DNA from 3 places in the Burkholderia sp. AU30198 genome. Region 2 is predicted to be linked to each of the others. Evidence: predicted binding sites of a transcription regulator. Region 2 holds the regulator's gene; each other region holds the start of a gene.
What was found. The regulator FliA, encoded in region 2, starts transcription of late flagellar genes. The targets are predictions, from matches to a motif close to CTAAAGTTTNNNNNNNNNNNGCCGNTA.

Region 1 (6,124 bases), on a different contig from region 2:
AGCGCGATCGTCTGTTCGAACAGACGCAGGCCGCGTCGCTCGACTGGACGAGCCTCGCCGAGCGCGAGATCGACCGCGCGATTGCGTTGCCGGGCTGGGTCGTCGAGCGGCCGATCTTCGAGGTGCCTGAATCGATGACCGGCCTGAGCGTCGCGCAGAACCTCGACGCGCTGAACCGCCAGCTCGCCGCGTATACCGGCGCGCCGGACGGCAAAACCGCATTCTTCACCTGCGCGTCGGACGACCTCGCGTATCTGCTGAACAGCCGTGGCTATCACATCCCGAATGCGTCGTCGCACCTCGGCTTCCTGTTCGCGGTCGGCGGGCAGGTGGCGCTGTTCCTGCCGGAAGGCTGCGACCGCTGCGAGGTCACGCTCGAGTCGTATCCGGCGCTGCAGGTGATCCGGCGCGATGTCGCGGCGCTCGAGCGCTTTCTTGCTCGGTTCGCGGTCGATCACGTGTGCTACGGCTTCGAATCGGTGAACTGCGCGCTTGTCGACGCGGTGAAGCGGGTATGGCCGCAGGCGCGGCATGCCGACTTCAACCCGGTCGAAGCGATCCGGGCCGGCAAGACGCCGGCCGTGCTCGACCGGTTCCGCGACGCGTTCGCACGCAGTTCCGCGGCGATCGCCGAAACGATGCGCTGGGCAAAGGCCGGCGAGCCGGGCGCACGCCATACCGAATACGACCTGGCGCGCGCGATCAACGACGCGTACGGCGCGCGTTCGGCGGTGGCGCTGACGTTTCCGTCGATCGCGGCGAACGGCGCGAACAGCGCGTTCGCACACTACACGGCGGCGAGCGCCGACGTCGAGCTGACGGAAGGCGAACTCGTGCTGCTCGACAGCGGCGCCTATTACGAAGCCGGCTTCGCGACGGACTGCACGCGCGTGGTGCTGCGCCGGACCCGCCCGGATACGGTCGCGCAGCCGTGGCAGCGGGAGATCTACACGGTCGCGTTGAAGGCCTGCATCAAGGGGCTCGTCACGCGCTTCCCGAGCACGGCAAAGGGCGGCGACGTCGATGCGCTCGTGCGGCAGGTGTGCCGCGACCACGGCCACGATTTCGGCCACGGCACCGGGCATGGTGTCGGGATTCACGTGCACGAGGGCGGCGTGCGGTTCGCGCCGGGGGCGAAGTACGGGCTCGTGCCGAATGCGGTGATTTCGGTCGAGCCGGGCATCTACGTGCAGGGCAAGGGCGGCGTGCGGATCGAGAACATCGTGATCATCCGCCAGGACGACGCGCAGCCGGATACCGTGACGTTCGAGAACATCGTGACGGTCGGCTACGACTGGGACCTGATCGATCTCGACCTGCTGGACGACGGCGAGCGCGCGTACCTGCGCGACTACGAGCGGCTGTGCGTGGAGCGCGGCACGCAGGTCACCGCGTGTCCGCTGTTGTAACGGGGAAGCAGGCAGGGGCGCGGCCGCCGGGCGGTCGCGCGGCGCGAGGTCAGCGCGTGAGTACCGATACGCGCCCGTCGGGGCCGTAGACGCCGGCCGGCGCGGGGGCCGAGCGCAGTACCGCGAGCGCGCGCTCGTTGTAGTCCATCCGGATCCGGATCAGCATCCCGTTGTTCGCATTGGCCTGGCGCGCGCGTTCGGCGGACTGCTGCAGCAACTGCCAGCGGCCGGCGAGGCGGGCATCGCGTTCGGCGGCCTGATCCATCCCTTTCTTGCCGGACGGAAAGCCGAGTGCGGAAAGCTGCGTGTCGCGCGTGCGTTCGAGCTGCGCGAGCCGGTCGATCAGCGCGCTTTTCTTTTCGACGATCCCGGGCAGCATCTCGAACGGCTCGGCCGTCGTCAGCGCCTTTTCCTCGTAGGCGAGCAGCGACGCGAACGCCTCGACCGTCGCGTGTTCGTCGTTGACCGTGGCCAGCAGCTCTTCTCTCATCGCGTCATGCTCGTCGCGCCGGCGCGAGTGGCGCCGGCAAACCGGGGGGACCGGCCTCGCGAGGCCGGCTTCAGCTGCCCGGGCGCTGCTGCTGCAGCAGCTCGCGGGCGGTGTTCAATACGCCGTCGGCGATCTTGTTCGCGTCGATCGTCAGCGTGCCGTTGTTCAGCGCGTCCTTGATCGACTGGACCAGGCCCGTGTCGATATCGGCGTTGCCGGACGCGGATACCGAACGCAACTGGCCGGACAGACCCGACAGGTTCACGGTCGTGTCGCCGCCAGTCGATCCTGCGTCGGCCGCCTGCGCGGACGAAGACGAGGCCGCGCCGGATTGCGCACGGGTCGCGCCGTTGCCGGTCGGCGTCACGGGGCTCGGGTTCGGAGTGGAATCGATCTTCACGATGGGTTTCCTGTTCGGTTTGACCCAGATAACGGCCGGGTCGGCCCGAACTTTAGCATCGCGAGCCCGAAATGCTCCGAATAAACAATTCTTTACATTCTTGCGGCGAGATCCGTCCCTATAGCGGAATTTCCACGGTGCCGGCGTCCTTGACGATCGCCGTGACGATCTGGCCCGCCGCCATCCGCACCCGTACCGACTGGCCCGGCGCCGCGTTCGCCAGCGCGCTGCCCTCGGCCGAAATCGTGAAACCGGGCCCGGCCGCGACGACCCGCACCGTCTGGCCGGCCGACACCGACGCCGCGCTCTTCAGCAGGTCCTGCCGCAGCGGCAGCCCGGCCGAGATGCGCGCGAGCGCGGTCGTGCCGATCGCCTGCGCCGGATCGGTGATCACCGCGAGCGGCAGCACCGTCAGGTCGCCGTCGCGGGCGATCAGGTCGGCCGCGGAGAGCGGCTCGCCGGGCGCGATCTGGCGCGCGGCGACGTAATAGGTGGCCTGCACCGCGACTTTCGCCTGCAGGTAGACGGTCCACGGCCGCTCGCCCGCGCAGCGCACGCCGACCGTCGTGCGGCCCCACAGGCGCGCGCCGGTCGGCAGGAACGGCTCGAGCGTCGTGCACGCGGCAAGCCCGCGCGGAAACGCGGTCGTGACCGTCACGGTGGTCTTGCCGGGCAGGCCGGCGATCTGCTGCTGCAGGAACGCGAGGGCCGCGCGCCGGATCGACTCGGGATCCTGCTGGCCGGGCGGCGTCACGGGCTGGGCCGGGTTGGCTGCATTGGCCGCCGGGGCCGGGATGGCGGAAACCGGTGTCGCGCGCGGCGCCGGCGCGGCCGACGCGGCGCGGGCCGCCGCCATGCGCGCGGCGATGGCCGGCTGCGGGGCCGGCCGGCCGGGATTCGACGCGGGCTCGGCCGTGCCGGCGACGACCGTCGCGATCGCGTTCGGATCGACCGCGCGCGGCGCGCCGTATCCGGCGTTCGCGCGGGTGGCTGCGTAGGCGGGGCGAGGCGCCGGGGCCGGCGCGGGAGCCGGCGGCGGGACGGTCGTCACGACCATCGTGCCGGCCGGTTGCGGCGCGTAGCCGGTGCCGGCCGTGCCGGCGGCAGCGGCGGCGCTGGTGCCGCTCGCGGTGCGACCCGCGTCCGGCGCCGGACCCGAACCCGGCGCCATCGCCGCATTCCCGCCGAACTGCCCGCCGCTCGCCGCATTGGCGTGCGCGAGCGCGGTTTCGGCCGTCTCGCCGCGCCCTGGAATCACGATCATCCCGTCGTCCGCGTGCGCGGCCGGGGCGGCGATCCACAGCGCCGCGGCGAGCGCAAACGCACGCCGGACGTGCGTGAGCCGCCCGTGCCTTCCGCGAAGTGCGCTGCCAGTCATCGCCATATCCCCGATTCGTTGCTCCGCTTCGCATTCTAGGGAGCGGGGCCGTCGCGCAAACGATGAATAGAGGGGGCCTTTGCCGCGTTATTCGCCCGATTGCCGGTTGCGTCCGGCGCCTACCATCGCTGTCATGGAAAAAAGCCTCTCGAGTCGCCATCCGGCGCGAGGGGCGTGCAGCGCTTCATACGGAGAGACGCACACATGCTGGACAAACTCGATGCGGAATTCGCGTTCGGCCGACAGGCGCTGGACGTGCGCGCCTACCGGCAGGAACTGCTGTCGTCGAACATCGCGAACTCCGACACGCCCGGCTACCAGGCCCGCGACGTCGATTTCGCGTCGACGCTCGCGCGCTCGCTGAAGCAGACGGGCGGCGGCGTTGCGCCGAGCAACGCCGCGCAACTGCCGATGGCGCAGCCGGCCGGCGTGACGAGCGGCATGTCGATGGTGTCGACGGCGGCGGGCCACATGGCCGGCACCGCGAAGCTGATCCCGACGGGCGGCCCGTCGGACGACTACGGTCGCGCGCAGTACCGGATGCCGCTGCAGCCGTCGCTCGACGGCAACACGGTCGATCTCGATGTCGAGCGCGTGCAGTTCGCGAACAACGCGCTGCACTACCAGACCGGGATGACCGTGATGACCCAGCAGATCAAGGCGATGATCGCCGCGATCACGACGAACCAGTGACGGCGCGCACCGCCCCCGAATCCGAGCAAAAGGAGCTTCCATGCCCTCGTTGATGAACATCTTCGGCGTCGCCGGCTCGGCGCTGTCCGCGCAGTCGCAGCGCCTGAACGTCACCGCGTCGAACCTCGCGAACGCCGACAGCGCGACCGGCCCCGACGGCAAGCCGTACAAGGCCAAGCAGGTCGTGTTCGCGACCGACCCGATCGGCGGCGCGCGCACCGCGTCCGGCCAGGGCGTGGGCGGCGTGCGCGTGACGAAGGTGATGGACGACCCGTCGCCGATGAAGTCGACCTACGACCCGTCGAACCCGGCCGCCGACGCGAACGGCTACGTGCAGATGCCGAACGTCGATCCGGTGCAGGAGATGGTGAACATGATCTCGGCGTCGCGCTCGTACCAGGCCAACGTCGAGACGCTGAACACCGCGAAGACGCTGATGCTCAAGACGCTGACGATCGGCTCGTAAGCCGCGCGCCGACCGACCTTACAGACTCGAAGACTCGACAGTTCCGACAGAAGGCTACCCAGGATGACTTCCTCCAGCACGACGATCGGCGGCAACGGCACCAACGTGTCGAACCTGCCGACCGACACGATGAACACCAACAACGTGTCGTCGACCAACGGCACGTCGGCGAGCGACCTGCAGGCGACGTTCCTGAAGCTGCTCGTCACGCAGCTGCAGAACCAGGATCCGACCAGCCCGGTCGACAGCTCGCAGATGACGTCGCAGCTCGCGCAGATCAACACGGTGAGCGGCATCGCGCAGCTGAACACGTCGCTCTCGTCGCTGTCGACGCAGCTCACGGCCGGCCAGCAGACGCAGGCCGCGCTGCTGATCGGCACCAACGTGCTCGCGCCGGGCAACGCGGTCGCGGTGAAGAGCGGCGCGGCGTCGCCGTTCGGCGTGTCGCTGTCGAGCTCGGTGTCGAACCTGACGATCACCGTGAAGAACGCGGCGGGCACCGTGGTGAACACGATCAACGCGGGCGCGCAGTCGGCCGGCACCGTACCGTTCAACTGGACGCCGACCGATACGGCGGGCAACGCGCTGCCGGACGGCAAGTACACGGTCAGCGCGTCGTACACCGACGCCAACGGCACGCCGCAGCCGGCCACGACGCTCGCGGCGTCGACGGTGCAGAGCGTGATCAAGCAGGCGGACGGTACGGCGGGGCTCGTGCTGTCGAACGGCACGACGGTGGGGCTGACCCAGGTCGCGTCGATCTTCCCGAACACCACGTCGTCCGCGTCGTCGTCGTCGTCGTCCGGCGGCACCACCTCCAACTGATACTGATCGAGCAATCTCGAAACGGAGACCGAAATGGGTTATCAACAGGGTCTGAGCGGCCTCTCGGGTGCATCGAACGCGCTCGACGTGATCGGCAACAACATCGCGAACGCGAACACGGTCGGCTTCAAGTCGAGCACCGCGCAGTTCTCCGACATGTACGCGAACTCGGTCGCGACGTCGGTCAACTCGCAGATCGGCATCGGCACGGCGCTGAACTCGGTGGAGCAGCAGTTCGGCCAGGGCACGATCAACACGACGAACTCGTCGCTCGACGTCGCAATCAACGGCAACGGCTTCTTCCAGATGTCGAACAACGGCGTGAAGACGTACTCGCGTGACGGCACGTTCCAGCGCGACAAGAACGGCTACATCATCAACGCGCAGGGCATGAACCTGATGGGTTACATGGCCGACAAGAACGGCGTGATCAACACCGCGCAGACCGTGCCGCTGCAGGCGC
Region 2 (6,124 bases):
TCGTCGACAAGAACAGCGACGGTGAGCTGCTCAAGCGCATCAAGAGCATCCGCAAGAAATTCGCGCAGGAAATCGGCTTCCTGCCGCCGGTGATCCATATCCGCGACAACCTCGAACTGCGGCCGAACGCATACCGGATCGCGCTGAAGGGCGTCGAGATCGGCGTCGGCGAAGTGTTCCCGGGCCAGTGGCTCGCGATCAACCCCGGCCAGGTGACGGCCGCGCTGCCGGGCGCCGTCACGCAGGATCCCGCATTCGGGCTGCCGGCCGTGTGGATCGACGTCGCGATGCGCGAACAGGCGCAGGTGTACGGCTACACGGTGGTCGACGCGAGCACGGTCGTCGCGACGCACCTGAACCATCTGGTCGTCCAGCACGCGGCCGAGCTGCTCGGCCGCCAGGAAGTGCAGGCGCTCGTCGAGCGCACCGGCAAGGATGCGCCGTCGCTCGTCGAGGACCTCGTGCCGAAGACGATCTCGCTGACGACGCTGCAGAAGGTGCTGCAGAACCTGCTCGAGGAAGGCGTACCGATCCGCGACATGCGCACGATCCTCGAAGCCGTGTCCGAGAACGCGGGCCGCGGCGACGCGTTCGAGATCACGGCCGCGGTGCGGCTCTCGCTCGGCCGCGCGATCACGCAGCAGTGGTATCCGGGCGCCGGCGAAATGCAGGTGATGGGCCTCGACTCGAATCTGGAGCGCGTGCTGTCGCAGGCGCTCGCCACCGGCGCGAACCCGGGCCTCGAGCCCGGCCTCGCACACAACCTTCTGACCGGCACGCAGCAGGCGATGCTGCGTCAACAGAATCTCGGGCTGCCGCCCGTGCTGCTCGTGCAGCACGCGCTGCGCGCGATGCTCGCGCGTTTCCTGCGCCGCAGCCTGCCGCAATTGAAAGTGCTGTCGTATGCCGAAGTGCCGGACACACGCACGATCAAAGTCGTTAACGTCATCGGGGGTTCCGCTTGAACATTCGCAAATTCACCGGCGCAACGAGCCGCGACGCACTTCGTCTCGTGCGCGAGGCACTCGGCGCCGACGCGGTCGTGCTGTCGAACCGCACGCTCGATGACGGCAGCGTCGAAATCGTTGCACTAGCCGATTCGGACCTGGCCGCGGTGACGCCGCCGGCCGCGGCGCGGCCGCGCATCGCGGCATCGCGCGCGGCGGAATCCGTGCCGGCCGCCGCGGTGCCGGGCATCGTGTCGCGCCCGGGCGCGGCGCTGGCCCGCCCGGCCGTCAATCCGTATGCAGCGGGCGAAGGCGGGCTGCCGGACGTGTTCTCGTCGGTGTTCGGCGCCAGCGCCGACGCGGACGCGGACGATGCGGCAGCGGCACAAGCTTCGGCGATCGATGCGGACGCGTTGGGCGGCACTGCGCCGGGCGACATCCCGGCTGCGGCCGCACCGTCTTCCGTCTTCCCCGTTTCCAGCGCGCCGGCTGCGGCTTCCGAACCCGCACCGTGGCTGGTCGAGCACGCGAAGCGCCTGACGCAGCAGCGCGACGCGCTGATGGCGCGTGCACAGGCGACGCCCGCCGCGCCGCAAGCGAGCGCGCCTGCCCCGCAGGCCGCCGCGAGCGCGACGCCGCCCGACTGGGCACGCGACATCGTGCGCGACGCCGAACGCCGGATGCCGGCCGCCGCCACCCGCGCGCCCGACACGAACACGAGCGCGGCGCATGCCGCGAAGGCGGCCGAGCGCACGCGCCTGTCCGCCGACGCGGCCGCCGTGGTGGCCGATGCGGTGAAGTCGCGCATCGAGCGGATCGTCAACGATACGGTGATGCAGGAGCTCGGCGAACTGCGCGGGATGATGGAAGAGCAGTTCGACAGCCTGATGTGGCACGACCGCCAGCGTCGCAGCGCCGTGCATGGCGCGCTGACGAAGCACCTGTTCGCGGCCGGTTTCTCCGCGCAGCTCGTGCGGATGCTGGTCGACAACCTGCCGGCCGGCGACGATGCTCAGACCATCGAACAGGCCGCCGAATGGGCGCAGTCGGTGCTGGCGTCGAACCTGCCGGTGCTCGACAGCGAGGACGCGCTGATGGAGCGCGGCGGCGTGTTCGCGCTGATGGGGCCGACGGGGGTCGGCAAGACCACCACCACCGCGAAGCTGGCCGCGCGCTGCGTGATGCGCTTCGGCGCGAGCAAGGTCGCGCTGCTGACCACCGACAGCTACCGGATCGGCGGCCACGAGCAGCTGCGCATCTTCGGCAAGATCCTCGGCGTGCCGGTGCACGCGGTGAAGGATGCCGGCGACCTCGCGCTCGCGCTGTCCGAGCTGCGCAACAAGCACATCGTGCTGATCGACACGATCGGCATGAGCCAGCGCGACCGCGCGGTATCCGACCAGATCGCGATGCTGCACGGCGCGAACGCGCCGGTGCAGCGCCTGCTGCTGCTCAACGCGACGAGCCATGGCGACACGCTCAACGAAGTCGTGCAGGCGTACCGCAGCGCGGGCGAACATCCGGACCTGGCCGGCTGCATCCTCACGAAGCTCGACGAGGCGACCCACCTCGGCGGCGTGCTCGACACCGTGATCCGCTACAAGCTGCCGGTCCACTACGTGTCGACCGGCCAGAAGGTGCCGGAGAACCTGTACGTCGCATCGACCCGCTTCCTGCTGAAGAGCGCGTTCTGCGTACCGCGCGACGGCTCGCCCTTCGTGCCGCAAGACGAGGACATGCCGACGCTGCTTTCCGCATTGACCGCACGTTCCACCGCCGAGCTGCACGAGGTGCGATTTGGATAAACGAATCATCGATCAGGCCGAAGGGCTGCGGCGCCTGCTGGCCGGGCGCGCATCGCGCATCGTCGCGGTGACGGGCGGGCCGGCGGGTGTCGGCTGCACGACCGCCGTCGTGAACCTGGCGGCGGCGCTCGCGTCGCTCGGCAAGGATGTGCTCGTCGTCGACGAGCGCGCCGACGTGCAATCGGCCAGCGCGACGCTGGCGGGCGCGTGGCTGCGCGACGGCGAGCGCACGCGGGTGGCGGCCGGCTTCGGCCTGTGCGCTGCCGCGCGGCTTGCGCGCGCCGGCTACACCGACGCGCAGCTGAGCGATTTCATCGACGGCCCGGCCGACATCGTCCTCGTCGACGCGCAGCTCGGCGCCGACGGCGCGTTCTCGGCGCTCGCGCGCGAGGCGCACGACGTGCTGGTCGTCACGCGGGTCGCCGCGCAGGCGATCACCGAGGCGTACGCGTGCATGAAACGGCTGCATTTCGCGCATGCGTTCGCGCAGTTCCGCGTGCTGACCAATCACGTCGGCAGCCATGCGGACGCGAAGGTCGCGTTCGACAACCTCGCGGGCGTCGCAAGCCGCTACCTGACGGTGTCGATCGCCGATGCCGGCTGCGTGAGCGCCGATCCGCTCGTCGAGCATGCGCGCGAACTGATGCGGGCCGCGGTCGATGCGTTCCCGTCGTCGGCCGCTGCGCGCGACTACCGGCAGATTGCCGCCGACCTGCTGTACTGGCCGATGCGCCCGCGTTCGGGTGCGGGCCGCGCGGTGCACGCGGGCGGCAAGCCGTCGTATGAGGCGGGCGCGGCACACGCCGCGTGAGTGCCACCGGAAGGAGAGAGCCATGATGTACAACGCTCAAGGAAAGATGTCCCAGGCCGACGTGCTCGCGCAATATGCGCCGCTCGTGCGACGCCTCGGGCTGCAGCTCGTCGCGAAGATGCCGGCGAGCGTCGACCTCGACGACCTGATCCAGGCCGGCATGATCGGCCTGATGGACGCGGCCGGCCGCTACAAGGAAGACCAGGGCGCGCAGTTCGAGACCTACGCGACCCAGCGCATCCGCGGCGCGATGCTCGACGAGCTGCGCAGCAACGACTGGCTGCCGCGCAGCCTGCGCAAGACGTCGCGCGAGGTCGAGCACGCGGTGCACCAGGTCGAGCAGCATCTCGGCCGCTCGGCGAGCGAGACCGAGATCGCGCAGCACCTGAACATGCCGCTCGACGAATACCAGGGGATGCTGCAGGACCTGCACGGCAGCCAGCTGATCTATTACGAGGATTTCGACCGCGCGGCCGACGACGAGCCGTTCCTCGACCGCTACCGCGTCGATCACGCCGATCCGCTGTCGGCGCTGCTCGACGAGCACCTGCGCGAAGCGCTCGTCGAGGCGATCGAACGGCTGCCGGAGCGCGAGAAGCTGCTGATGTCGCTGTACTACGAACGGGGTCTGAATCTGCGCGAGATCGGCGCGGTGCTCGAAGTGAGCGAATCGCGCGTGTGCCAGCTGCACAGCCAGGCCGTCGCGCGCCTGCGCGCACGGCTGCGCGAACAGGCCTGGGTCGGCGCGGAGTCCTGACCCTTTCCTGACGGCCGCGCGCGCCGACGCCGCGCGCTCGTGCCGGGTAAGTGCCGTGTGTGTGCGTGCTTGCGCATACCGCGCGCCGATTTGCTACAATCCCCTCCGTTTTCCGAGGAGCGTTGCGACGGACCATTCTGCGTCCGCCAGGCTCGGAAGGCTTCACCAAGCAGCCGTGCGGCAAAACCGTGCCGGCTCCGCTTCCTGAACGGCGCTCACGTCACCAATCTAGAAACTTTTTAGAAAGGAGGGCGTGATGAACGCCATTATCGATTCCAAAGCTTCCAACGATTACGTCGTCGCCGACATGGCGCTGGCCGGCTGGGGCCGCAAGGAACTGAACATCGCCGAGACCGAAATGCCGGGCCTCGTGCAGATCCGCGACGAATACAAGGCGCAGCAGCCGCTGAAGGGCGCGCGCATTGCCGGTTCGCTGCACATGACGATCCAGACGGGCGTGCTGATCGAGACGCTGAAGGCGCTCGGCGCGGACGTCCGCTGGGCGTCGTGCAACATCTTCTCGACGCAGGACCACGCAGCGGCCGCGATCGTCGAAGCCGGCACGCCGGTGTTCGCGTTCAAGGGCGAATCGCTCGACGAATACTGGGAGTTCTCGCACCGCATCTTCGAATGGCCGAACGGCGAATTCGCGAACATGATCCTGGACGACGGCGGCGACGCCACGCTGCTGCTGATCCTCGGCTCGAAGGCCGAGAAGGACCGTTCGGTGATCGCGAAGCCGACCAACGAGGAAGAAGTCGCGCTGTACAAGTCGATCGCGACGCACCTCGACGCGGACCCGACCTGGTACTCGACGCGCCTCGCGCACATCAAGGGCGTGACCGAAGAAACCACGACCGGCGTGCACCGCCTGTACCAGATGGAAAAGGACGGCCGCCTGCCGTTCCCGGCGTTCAACGTGAACGATTCGGTCACGAAGTCGAAGTTCGACAACCTGTATGGCTGCCGTGAATCGCTGGTCGACGGCATCAAGCGCGCGACCGACGTGATGATCGCGGGCAAGGTCGCGGTCGTCGCGGGCTACGGCGACGTGGGCAAGGGCTGCGCGCAATCGCTGCGCGGCCTCGGCGCGACCGTGTGGGTCACCGAAATCGATCCGATCTGCGCGCTGCAGGCGGCGATGGAAGGCTACCGCGTCGTGACGATGGAATACGCGGCCGACAAGGCCGACATCTTCGTGACGGCCACCGGCAACTTCCACGTGATCGGCCACGATCACATGAAGGCGATGCGCCACAACGCGATCGTCTGCAACATCGGTCACTTCGACTCGGAAATCGACGTCGCGTCGACCCGCCAGTACCAGTGGGAAAACATCAAGCCGCAGGTCGACCACATCATCTTCCCGGACGGCAAGCGCGTGATCCTGCTGGCGGAAGGCCGCCTCGTGAACCTCGGCTGCGCGACCGGCCACCCGTCGTTCGTGATGTCGAACTCGTTCGCGAACCAGACGCTCGCGCAGATCGAGCTGTTCGTGCGCGGCAACGAGTACGAGAACAAGGTGTACGTGCTGCCGAAGCACCTCGATGAAAAGGTTGCACGCCTGCACCTGGCGCGCATCGGCGCGAACCTGTCCGTGCTGTCGGACGAGCAGGCTTCGTACATCGGCGTGCAGAAGGACGGCCCGTTCAAGCCGAACCACTACCGCTACTGATCCGATGCGCCGCCGCCGCGGTGCCGTGCGCGCGTCGCCGACGCGCCCACGGTACGGCGGCACGGCGCGGGATCGCCGGCTGCCGCGGTGCGCCTTCGGGCCCCGCGGCGGCCGGCGGCGGCCACTGAT
Region 3 (6,124 bases), on a different contig from region 2:
CGCGTCGTGCATCAGGGATTGATGTACTGGAACAGCGACAGGTTCTGCAACTGCGCGTAGGCCTTCTGCGAGCCCGTCAGCGCGTTCTGCATCTGCAGGAACTGGCTGATCGTCGACACCATGTTGGTGCTCGTCAGGTCGGACAGGTTGCTGGTGATCTGCAGCGTGTTGGTCTGGTTCACCGCCTGCATCGCCTTGATTTCCTGCTCGCGGCCGCCGACCGACGCCTGCACGGTGAGGACGTTCGTCATCATGTTGTTCAGCTTGGTCGTGCCGGTGGTCATCGTGTTCGCGAGTGCGGTCGCGGCAGCCGTGTTGCTGCTGACCGGCGTCTTCAGCGCGGTGATCATCGAGTCGAGCGCCGCGAACACGTCGGTGCCGGCCTGCGGCGCGGGCGTGACCGTGAACGTGTCGCCCGGCGCAGGCGTGCCCGACACGGGCACCGACAGGCCGTTGCCGAGCGGGATGGCCGAATCGGCCGAATACGGCTGCGCGGCGCCCGGGGTCGGCGGCACGACGGAGTTGTCGGTGACCGTATAGGTCGGCGCGGCGGCCGTGCCGCCAAACGTGATCGTGAACTGGTGCGTGTTGGTCACGGCCGACGGGCTCGTGATCGACACCGCGCCGATCGTACCCGTGCCCGTATTGTTCGCACCGGCGAGCGGCACCGGCTGGCTGCCGAGCATCGGCACCGACAGGAACACGCTGGAACCGCTGTCGCCCTGCGAGATCGCGCGCGTGTCGGCGATCTGCACCTGCCGCGAACCCGTGTCGCCGCTGTAGGTCACGCCGCCGCCCGGCGCGTTCGCGAACGGCGCCGTGGTCGACTGGAAGCCCGCGAACAGGTAGTTGCCCGCGCCGTCCGTCGAGTTCGCGAGCGTCAGCAACTGGTCGCGATAGCCCTGCAACTGGGTCGACAGCGCCGCCCGGTCGCTGTCGGCCAGCGAGCCGTCGCCGGCGTGTATCACGACCGAGTGAATGGTGTTCAGCAGGTCGTTGACGCTGAAGAGCGTCTGGTCTTCCTTCTGCAGCGACGACAGCGCGACGTTCTGGTTCGACGAATACTGCGACAGCGTCGCCGACGTCATCGACAGCTGCACCGCCTGCGCGGCGCCCAGCGGGTTGTCGGCCGGCGTCGACAGGCTCACGCCGCTCGAGATCTGCTGGTAGAGCTGCGACAGCTGCGCCTGCTGGTCGCTCATCTGCGCGACGTTCATCTGGTAGAACTGGGTGGTGGAAATCCGCATCGCTTCGATCCCCGAAATCAGTTGAACAGGCCGAGCACGGTCTGGAACAGCGTCGCCGCCGTCTGGATCACCTTCGCGTTCGCCTGGTAAAGCTGCTGGTACTGCATCAGGTTGGCCGCTTCCTCGTTCTGGTTCACGCCCGACACCGACTGCTGCGCGGACGTGATCTGGCCGACCAGCGCGGTCTGCGCGGCGCTCGACGACTTTAGCTGGCTCGTCGTGTTGCCGATGCCGTTCACGTAGTTCGCGTACGCGCCCGTCAGCGTGGTCGTGCCGTTGCCGAACGATTTCGCGTTGACGAGCTTCGACAGCGCGAGCGCGTTGCTGCCGTCGTTCGTGCCGCCCGAGTTCGGCGCGACCGTGAACGTGTCGCCGGCCGAGGGCGTGCCCGACACCGCCACCGTGACGCCGGCCGTCAGCGTGATCGGCGAGCCGGCCTGGTACGCCTGCGGCGTGCCCGTGCTCGGCGGCGTGACGGAGTTGTCGGTGACCGTGTAGGTCGGGCTGGCGGTCGTGCCGCCCATCGTGATCGTGTAGTTGTGCGGGTTGGCCGCGGCAGTCGCGCTCGTAACCGACAGCGCACCGATCGTGCCGGTGCCCGTGTTCGTCGTGGCGGCCGCCGGCACGAACGGCGCCGCCGCCGCGATCGCGGAGCCGTTCGACGTCGCGAGGCCGAAGCCGTTCAGCGCGCCGCGCGTCGGCTGCACGGTGAACTTGTCGCCCGGCTGCATCTGCGTGCCGGCCGCGGTCGAGAAATTCAGCCCGCCGAGCGACACCGGCATCGGCCCCTGCTTCTGGTCGACCACCGTGCCGCTCGCGCGATCGGTCAGCGTGTAGTTCTTGCCGTCGTACGACAGCGTGTAGTCGCTCGTGGTCGGCTGCGACGCGTTCGCGAACGACACGGACAGCGCCGCGTTGCCGGTATTGCCCTGGTTCGCGTACGTGATCGGCGTGCCGGTCGTGAACAGGTTGCCGCCCACATTGCCCGACAGGTCGACGCCGAGCGCGTTCTGCGCGTTGACCTGCGCGGCGAAGCTGGTTGCGATCGCGCCAAGCTGGGCTTCGGCCGGGTCGAGCGTCTGGCTGCGGAACGAGAGCAGGCCGCCGAGCGTGCCGCCCGACAGCGAAGCGTCGGACAGGTACTGGTTCGGGCCCTGCGGGTTCGCGCCGGCGATGCCCTGCGACACGACGGTCAGCTCGCTCGGATCGGACGGCGACGTGACGGTCGCGAGCTGGTAGCTCTTGTCCGCGACGACGAGCGGCGTGCCGCCCGCGAGAAACACGCTGTAGCCGTCGCTGTTGCGCGCGACCTGCACGCCCGCGAGGTTCGACAGGTTCGATACCGCGAGGTCGCGCTGGTCCATCAGCTGGTTCGGCGGCTGGCCCTGGCTGCTCGCGGCCGAGATCTGCTGGTTCAGTTGCGCGATCTGCGTGGTGTACGCGTTGATCTGCGTCACGGTGCTCGTCAGCTGCGTGTTCACGCTCTGGCGCAGCGCGTCGTACTGCTGGCCTGCCGCCGTGATCTGGTTCGCGAGCGTCTGCGCATTGCTCATCGCGGTCTGCCGCACCGACGAGTCGGACGCGGTGTTCGCGACGTTCTGCAGCCCGGTGAAGTAGCTCGTGATCGCGGTCGAGATGCCGGCCGTCGGGCTGCCGACGTAGTTGTTCAGCTGCGTGACGAGCGAATACCACGTCGACAGCGCACCGCCCTGCGTCTGCGCGCCGTTCAGCTGGTCGCTCAGGTACTGGCTGTACTGGCGCTGCACGGTGGCGGTGTTTACGCCCTGCGGCAGGTAGCCGCTGCTCGTGTACTGGCCGCTCGCCTCGGCATAGACGGGGCGTTCGACCGAGTAGCCCGGCGTCGCCGCGTTGCTGATGTTCTGGCCGGTCGTCGTGAGGCCCCAGAGTGCGGCATTCAGGCCGCTGACGCCGAGGTTCATGAGTGTGTTGGACATGCGCGATCCTGATGAGCCGGCCGCGCTGCGGCCGCCGGGTTGCGTGACTCCCGGTATAACGGCCGCGGATCGAAAAAATTGAGGAAAAAATGCGCGCGCGACGCACGAGCGCGCGTCGCCGCTCGCAACGTCCGGCCGGCGCTGCCGCCAACGCCGCGCGGGCAGCCCCGGGCGGGGCCGGCCGCCGCTTGCGCGTCAGGCTCGCGCGAGCGAGCGGCGCTTCATCTCGAGCTGCGTAATCAGCCGCTGCAGCGTGTTCTCCGCGCTGCCCGGCAGCGACAGGTAGCGAAAGCCGAGCTGGTAGCGCCGCGACCCGTTCGGCATCTGCGTCGAACGCTGCGACACGAGCTGCAGGTCGAGCGACAGCTTGCCGTGGCCGGTCAGCTCGAGCTCGACGTCGGGCAGCTGCGTGCCGACCTCGAGCGCCTCGACGCGTTCGTCGGACGTGCGCAGCCCCACGCCGCCGAGCGACAGGTTATGCACCTCGAACAGGAAACTCTCGCCGTCCGGCAGCTTGCCGCGGCACAGGAACGGATCGACGATCGGCGCGTCGACGCGGAAATATTCGCGGCGCTGGATGCACATCAGCACGTCGGGGAAATCGGCGACGAACGCGGGCAGCCCCTCGTAGCGCGTCTCGCGCGGCGTACCCGTGGAGAATTCGACGCGCACGCCCTCCGGCGCGGCCGCGAACGTGCAGTGCGACGCGCCGAGGATGCCGGCGTTCTGCTCCGACAGCGCACCCCAGTCGAACGTAAACGTCCGCGCGCCGACATCCACCTCGAGCAGGCGCGTGACAAGCTGGCCGCCCGGATACTGGACGGTCAGGAAATCGCCGCGATTGACGAGGTTGCGCAGCTGCACGCCGATTTCCAGCGGATTGCGGCGGGCATAGTCGGGCCCGGAGTGGCCTGCATCCAGGCTGGGGTCCGTCGACGTTTCGATATTCATGGCTAGCCGGTCTTTCTTGTCATGGGCGCCCGGGCAACCGGTGCGCAATAAAACCGGGCCAGAACGGGGGCCCGGTCGCAGGTCTCTCACACTTAGCGGCAGTGCTGACCGAAAGTTTAGATCGAATTGCGGATTTTTTTCGCGCAAACGTTGAAACCGCGCGCGGCGGGCTGCCGGGCGCGGTCCAGAGGGGGCAACGGGCGATCGCCGACTTGTGCGTCAGCCGATCTGCTGCATGATCGAAATCAGCTTCTTCGCGTAGTTCGGGTCGGTCGCGTAGCCGGCCTTCTGCATCCCGTGCGCGAAGCCTTCGACGCTACGGCTCGCGCTCAGCACGCCCGCGTAGCGCGGATTGTTCTTCAGCAGGTTCGCGTAATCGGTCATCGCGTGCTCGTACGAATCATACGCGCGGAATTTCGCGACCACGCGGCGCGGCGTGCCGTTCACGTATTCCGTCGTCAGCGCCGACACCGTGCGGCCGGTCCAGCCCTTGGTCGCCTTGATGCCGAACACGTTGTAGCTCGTCGAGCCGTCGGTTGCGCGGATCTCGCGCTTGCCCCAGCCCGATTCGAGCGCCGCCTGGCCGACGATGAAGCGCGCCGGGATGCCGGTGGTCGCGCTCGCGGCTTGCGCGGGGGCGGCCAGCCGGTCGACGAACGCGTCGGCGTCCTGCACGCCGCTCGCGCCCTTCAGCGGCGGCGTCAGCGCGCTGCCGGCCGAGTAGCCGCGCGTGCCGGCGAGCCCGCCATTGTTCGCCGCGTTCGCATAGGCCTTCGCCATCGCGTTCATCGCGGCGAGGCCGCCTTCGTTGCCGGACGCGCCGAGGCCGGCCGCACCCATCCCGCCCGCGCCGACGTCGGCCGCCGTGTCGCTGCCCGCGCCCGGCCCCGCGTTGCGCAGCAGCTGCTTCATCAGCGCGTCGGCGACGCCGATCCCGCGCGTCGACATCTGCTGGGCGAGCTGCTGGTCGAGCATCGACGTGTACAGCTTCGACGTATGCGAATCGAACAGCCCGCCGTCGGGCGACGCGTCGCGCATGCTCTTGAGCATCATCTGCGTGAACATCGCGTCGAACTGGCCGGCGACCGCCTTCGCGCCGGCCTGCGGCGACTGCTTCGCCTGCGCGCGCAGCGCGTCGAAACCCTGCACGTCGAGCGCAAAGCGCTGCGTGAGGTCGTTCGCGTTCGGGAGAGAGGCTGCCATTTAGATGATCTCCAGGTCGGCGCGCAGCGCGCCGGCGGCCTTCATCGCCTGCAGGATCGACATCAGGTCCGCGGGCGTCGCGCCGAGCGTGTTCAGCGCCTTCACGACGTCGGCGAGATTCGCGCCGGCCGTCACCATCTTCAGCGCGCCGTTGTCCTGCTTCAGCTGGATCTGCGACTGCTGCGCCACCACCGTCTGCCCGTTCGAGAACGGCCCCGGCTGCGACACGACCGGCTGCGTGTTGACGACGACCGACAGGTTGCCGTGCGCGACCGCGCAGCTCTGCAGCGTGACCATCTGGTTCATCACGATCGAGCCGGTGCGCGCGTTCAGGATCACCTTCGCGGCGGCCTTGTCCGGGCTGACATCGAGGTTCTGCAGCCGCGCCATGAACGCGACCTGCTGCGCCGAGTCAGCCGGCGCGGCGAGCTGGATCGTGCGGCCGTCGAGCGCCGTCGCGGTGCCCGGGCCGAAGCTCGAATTGACCGCGGACACGATCCGCTGCGCGGTGCCGTAGTCCATGTCGTTCAGTTGCAGCTGCAGCACGCCGTTCATCTGCGCGATCGCGTTCGGCACCGCGCGTTCGACGATCGCGCCGCCGACGATCCGGCCGGCCGCGAGCTGGTTCACCTGCACGCGGCTGCCGTTCGCGCTGGCGCCAGCGCCGCCGACCGCCATGTTGCCTTGCGAGAGCGCGTAGACCTGGCCATCGGCGCCTTTCAGCGGCGTCAGCAGCAGCGTGCCGCCGCGCAGGCTCTTCGCGTTGCC

Region 1: a site for FliA is predicted at 2,329-2,355, ahead of flgM (flagellar biosynthesis anti-sigma factor FlgM). Genes of this name have one in related genera too.
Region 3: a site for FliA is predicted at 3,259-3,285, ahead of flgK (flagellar hook-associated protein FlgK). Genes of this name have one in related genera too.

Annotation. Positions count from the first base shown of each region.
Region 1 is NZ_JAIZSA010000027.1:65,114-71,237, forward strand. Features, by position in the region: gene LGN19_RS36585 (M24 family metallopeptidase) at 1-1,409, shown strand, start outside; gene LGN19_RS36590 (flagella synthesis protein FlgN) at 1,459-1,899, opposite strand; gene flgM (flagellar biosynthesis anti-sigma factor FlgM) at 1,970-2,299, opposite strand; gene flgA (flagellar basal body P-ring formation chaperone FlgA) at 2,418-3,677, opposite strand; gene LGN19_RS36605 (flagellar basal body rod protein FlgB) at 3,882-4,370, shown strand; gene flgC (flagellar basal body rod protein FlgC) at 4,411-4,836, shown strand; gene LGN19_RS36615 (flagellar hook assembly protein FlgD) at 4,900-5,661, shown strand; gene flgE (flagellar hook protein FlgE) at 5,695-6,124, shown strand, end outside.
Region 2 is NZ_JAIZSA010000014.1:47,573-53,696, reverse strand. Features, by position in the region: gene flhA (flagellar biosynthesis protein FlhA) at 1-965, shown strand, start outside; gene flhF (flagellar biosynthesis protein FlhF) at 962-2,752, shown strand; gene LGN19_RS26955 (MinD/ParA family protein) at 2,745-3,563, shown strand; gene LGN19_RS26950 (RNA polymerase sigma factor FliA) at 3,586-4,320, shown strand; S-adenosyl-L-homocysteine riboswitch at 4,429-4,544, shown strand; gene ahcY (adenosylhomocysteinase) at 4,577-5,995, shown strand.
Region 3 is NZ_JAIZSA010000027.1:74,786-80,909, reverse strand. Features, by position in the region: gene flgL (flagellar hook-associated protein FlgL) at 12-1,247, opposite strand; gene flgK (flagellar hook-associated protein FlgK) at 1,265-3,202, opposite strand; gene LGN19_RS36650 (flagellar brake protein) at 3,398-4,153, opposite strand; gene flgJ (flagellar assembly peptidoglycan hydrolase FlgJ) at 4,373-5,356, opposite strand; gene LGN19_RS36640 (flagellar basal body P-ring protein FlgI) at 5,357-6,124, opposite strand, start outside.